Regions from separate parts of the Corynebacterium sp. 21KM1197 genome, predicted to be linked through region 2. Evidence: riboswitches for the same ligand, from Rfam matches in the RefSeq annotation. Region 2 holds a riboswitch; the other holds the start of a gene.
The links. Region 2 has a riboswitch for thiamine pyrophosphate ahead of OLW90_RS05450 (bifunctional hydroxymethylpyrimidine kinase/phosphomethylpyrimidine kinase). Riboswitches for the same ligand answer to the same signal wherever they lie in the genome.
Positions count from the first base shown of each region.

Region 1: linked by a shared signal. The riboswitch ahead of OLW90_RS07030 (thiamine phosphate synthase) and the one ahead of OLW90_RS05450 (bifunctional hydroxymethylpyrimidine kinase/phosphomethylpyrimidine kinase) in region 2 are both predicted to bind thiamine pyrophosphate.

Region 1 covers NZ_CP123907.1:1,445,098-1,447,293, reverse strand. The annotation lists gene thiO (glycine oxidase ThiO) at 1-236, opposite strand, end outside; gene OLW90_RS07030 (thiamine phosphate synthase) at 233-877, opposite strand; TPP riboswitch at 872-984, opposite strand; gene rplS (50S ribosomal protein L19) at 1,177-1,518, shown strand; gene lepB (signal peptidase I) at 1,690-2,196, shown strand, end outside.
Region 2 covers NZ_CP123907.1:1,119,574-1,121,769, forward strand. The annotation lists gene OLW90_RS05450 (bifunctional hydroxymethylpyrimidine kinase/phosphomethylpyrimidine kinase) at 1-1,451, opposite strand, end outside; TPP riboswitch at 1,442-1,534, opposite strand; gene OLW90_RS05455 (NAD(P)/FAD-dependent oxidoreductase) at 1,566-2,196, opposite strand, start outside.

The DNA.
Region 1 (2,196 bases), 330 kb from region 2:
GGGTACAGCCGGGCAGATTCCAGCATGAGGGGATATAAGGCCTCCTGGCGATACTGCACCTCGGCCACCGGGGCGAGCATGCCCCCGGCGTAGTGGGAGGCTGCGCCGACGGGGTGGGGGTCGATGACGGTGAGGGAGAGATCCTTTCCGGCGATCTCCGTGAGCTCAAAGGCGGTGCACAGGCCCACGATCCCGGCCCCCACCACGATCACCCGTTCCGGTCGGTGTGCGTTCATGACCGGGCCCCGGGGTGAAAGGCTCCAACGACTTCACGGGCCGTGGCCTCGGGATTATCCGCCCGCATGAGGCCCCGGCTCAGCGCCACCCCGGCCACCCCCGTGGCGGCCAGGGCCGGGGCATCGGCGGCGGTGACATCCCCGATGGCCACCACGGGCACCCGGGAGGCGCGCACCAGCGGCTCGTATCCCGCCACGCCCAGGGGCGGGCGGCCGGAATCCTTGGTGGGGGTGGGGCGATACGGCCCGGCGCCGATGTAATCAATGACCTCGGCTACCTCGTTGGCCGCCTCCACCAGGGGCAGGGTGCCGGTGGTCAGCCCGATGATGGCCCGGGGGCCGAGGATCGCGCGGGCGTCCCGCACGGGCAGGTCCTCCTGGCCCAGGTGCACCCCGTGGACGTGTTCGCCCCGGTGCATGAGCGCGGCGGCGATGTCCACGCGGTCGTCGATGAGCACCCTGGTGGCGGGGTTGGCCTGGGCCACGGCGCGAGCCACCTCGGTGGCCAGATCCAGGAGGTCGCGGGGATTGATGGGCTTGCTGCGCACCTGCACCACCCCGGCCCCGCCGCGCGCGGCAGCGGTGGCCACCCACGCGGCATCCCCCGGGCCGGTGACCAGGTAACACCGTAGATCCAGCATGATTCTCCTTGCTTCCTTCGCCGGCATGATCCGGGCAGGTTCGACGGTCCGCGCGGCAGTGAGGCGCGTTCTCAGCCCGCTTGGCCGCGGGCTCCCGTGAGGCTGTGGCCAGTGTAGCGCGGCGGCGGGGCGCGGCGGGTGAGTTTGGCGATCGCCGGGGCATAGTGGAATAATGAGCGGGTTGCTTGCTCTGCTTTGAGCACGCGGCGAAGATATGTCACGGATATGAACCGGCCGAGCGCCCGTCATGGGAAGCGCCGCCAGGGTCCTCTTTCCCGAAATGTAAGGATTGTTTTTCCATGAACATTCTCGACAAGGTCGATGCAGCACAGCTCCGCGATGATATTCCGGACTTCCGCCCCGGTGACACCCTCGGCGTGAACGTCAAGGTGATCGAGGGCTCCAACGAGCGTACCCAGCTCTTCACCGGCGTGGTCATTCGCCGCCAGGGTTCCGGTATCCGCGAGACCTTCACCGTGCGCAAGGTGTCCTTTGGTATTGGTGTGGAGCGTACCTTCCCGGTGCACTCCCCGAACATCGCCTCCATCGAGGTCACCCGCCGTGGTCGCGTGCGCCGCGCCAAGCTGTACTACCTGCGCAACCTGCGCGGTAAGGCAGCCCGCATTAAGGAACGCCGCTAGTTTCTTATTGCCCACGCGCCCCCGCTGCTCCTGGTTTTCTTCCTGGGCAGCGGGGGCGTCGTGCATAGTAGGGGCTTATCGACGCCCCGGTGGTGACTCTTGGCGCTGATACACGGGCCGCGCGGTTGGGCATCGGGAAGCCTCGGGTGCCGCCTGCTAAAGTCGAAAACCGTGACTGATTCTTCTCGTGCTTCTCTCTCCGCCGATTCTGCGGATTCCGCGAACACCTCGGATGAGGCTAAGGCCAAGAAAGAGAAAAAGGAACTGCCCTGGTATTTGGAGATTCCGCTGATTATCGGCGTGACCTTCCTGATCGTCTTTTTGGTGCAGACTTTCGTGGGGCGCGTGTACATGATTCCCAGCGGCTCGATGGAGCCCACCCTGCATGGCTGTGATGGCTGCGCGGGGGATCGTATCGCGGTAGAGAAGGTTTCCTACTACTTCTCCGAGCCCAAGCCCGGCGACGTGGTGGTCTTTGCCGGTACCCCCTCCTGGAACGAGCAGTACGTATCCCCGCGCTCGGATAACCCCGTGGTGCGCGGCTTCCAGGAACTCGGTTCCTACGTGGGGCTGGTGGCCCCCGATGAGAACAACCTGGTCAAGCGCGTGATCGCCACCGAAGGTCAGACGGTTTCCTGCCAGGAGGGCGATCCGGCCGTGATGGTGGACGGCGAGCCC
Region 2 (2,196 bases):
AAGGCCCGCGCCGCACGCAGTCGTTCGGCCGGGGAAGCCTGCTCTAAGGCGTATTCCACGCGCGCGATGGCCTGGCGGGTGCCGTCGAGGAAGTCCGAGTCGCCGTAGGTGCTCAACCACGGGGCGTAGGGGTGATCCGGGGTGATCCCCTCGCTGAGGCGCAGCCCAATGTGGGCGTAGAGCCAGTAACAGGGCAGCACCGCGGCGGCGGCCTCCGCGTAACTCCCGGAATCGGCGGCGGCGGAGAGAAAGGAGGTATAGGCCAGCGTGGTGGGGGAGACCTCCTCGGTGAGGGCACCCAACTCCGAGCGGTGCAGCTGGGCCTCCTCCTCGAGGCATGCGGCGGCGTCCTGGGCCCACCGGGTGGAGTGCTCGGGGTGATCGCAGCGCGAGGACACCCGGGCCAGGGTGCGGGAATAGGAAAGCAGGTAGTGGGAATCCTGGGCGAGGTAGAAGAGGAAGTCCCCACGATCCAGGCTGCCGTGGCCCAGTTGCCGGATAAAGTCCAGCGCGTAGGTTTCCGCCAGGGGAGTCTGCGCCAGTTCCCACAGCGCGCGGGTCCAGGGCCCGGCGGCCCAGGAATCATCGGGCGTGGGCTGCGGCGCGAACTCCGTGGGCCACGGCCAGGGCGCGGTGGAGGCCTGGGCGCTGAGGCGTCGGCTGCGATGGGAATGATCCACCGGCCCGTTGCCCCGACCCACGTGGAGATCCCCGCCGTGCGAGATCGCCTCGGCCAACCAGCGGGTGGACCAGGTGAGGGCGGCGTGGGGCGTGGCGTCGATAAGCAGGCGCGTGGCCAGGCTGGAGGAAAGGGAGCAGCCGGTGCCGTGGGTGTGCGGGGTGTTAATCCGGGGACAGGGCACCCGGTGGACGGAGCCATCGGGGGTGACCAGGGCGTTATCCGCGCTGCCGGTGAGATGTCCGCCCTTGACCACCACGCTGGTTTCCCAGTTTTGGGCCAGCGGTAGTGCCTGGGAGATGGCCTCCTCCAGGTCACGGGCGGGTGTGGTGTGGGCGAGCACCGCCAGTTCGCGCAGGTTGGGGGTGATAACGTCCGCCTGGGCGCACAGTTCCGCGATGGCGGATTCGGCGTCGCGGTCAAGCAGGCGATCCCCGCTGGTGGCCACCATGACCGGATCGAGCACGATGGGGCCCACGGGGTGCTCGCGCAGGTACCTTGCCACGGTGGCGATGGTCTGCGCCCCGCCCAGCATGCCGATCTTGAGGGAATCCACCTGGACATCCTCAAAGACGGCGTCCAACTGGGCCAGCAGGAAATCCTGGGGCGGGGTGTGAATAGAACGCACACCCTGGGTATTCTGCGCCACCAGGGCGGTGACGATGGAAAGGGGGAAACCCCCGGCCTCGGAAATGGCCTTGATGTCCGCCTGGATACCGGCACCCCCGGTGGGGTCGGTTCCGGCGATGGTCAATACGCGCGGTATCACGATGTGACAAATCCCTTCGCTAGTCCGAACTAGAGCAGGTTCCACGGGTATAATCTCAGCGCTTAAGCGCACCCCGTTGCCTGCGGCCAGACTAGCAGAAGGGACGGTGGAGAGGGGTTACTTCTCTCCGAAGCGGCGGGTATCGCGTACCTCGATGGGGAAGTCCGCGTCCGAACCCACTAGGCCGTTGAGCTTGTTCAGGCCGTTGCGGCCGTGAAGCTGCTGGCGGGTGGTGGCCAGGTTCCAGCGCTTGCGGGAAAGCGCGTTGAGGCCCCAGGCAAAGGCCGCTACCAGGCGATTACGGAAGCCCACCAGGTACATCACGTGCACGGCCAGCCAGAGCACCCAGCCGATGAAGCCGGTGACCTCCACCTTGCCCATCTTCACCACGGCGGAGAAGCGGGAGATGGTGGCCATCGAACCCTTGTCAAAGTACTCGAAAGGCACGCGATCCTCGGGCTTTTGCTCCCCCTCGGTCTCCGCGGCGATCTGCTCCGCCACATACTGGCCGGTCTGAATGGCCACCTGGGCCACGCCTGGCAGGCGGTTGAGCCCCATCATGTCACCGATGACAAAGACGTTCTTGTGCTCGCCCACGGAGAGATCGGGATTGACCTGCACGCGTCCGGCGCGGTCCACCTCCACGCCCGCCTGCTCGGCCACGAGCTTGCCCAGCGGGGAGGCGGCCACACCGGCGGACCAGATCTTGGTGTAACTCTCGATGGTGTGTTCCTCCTCCCCGGCCTTG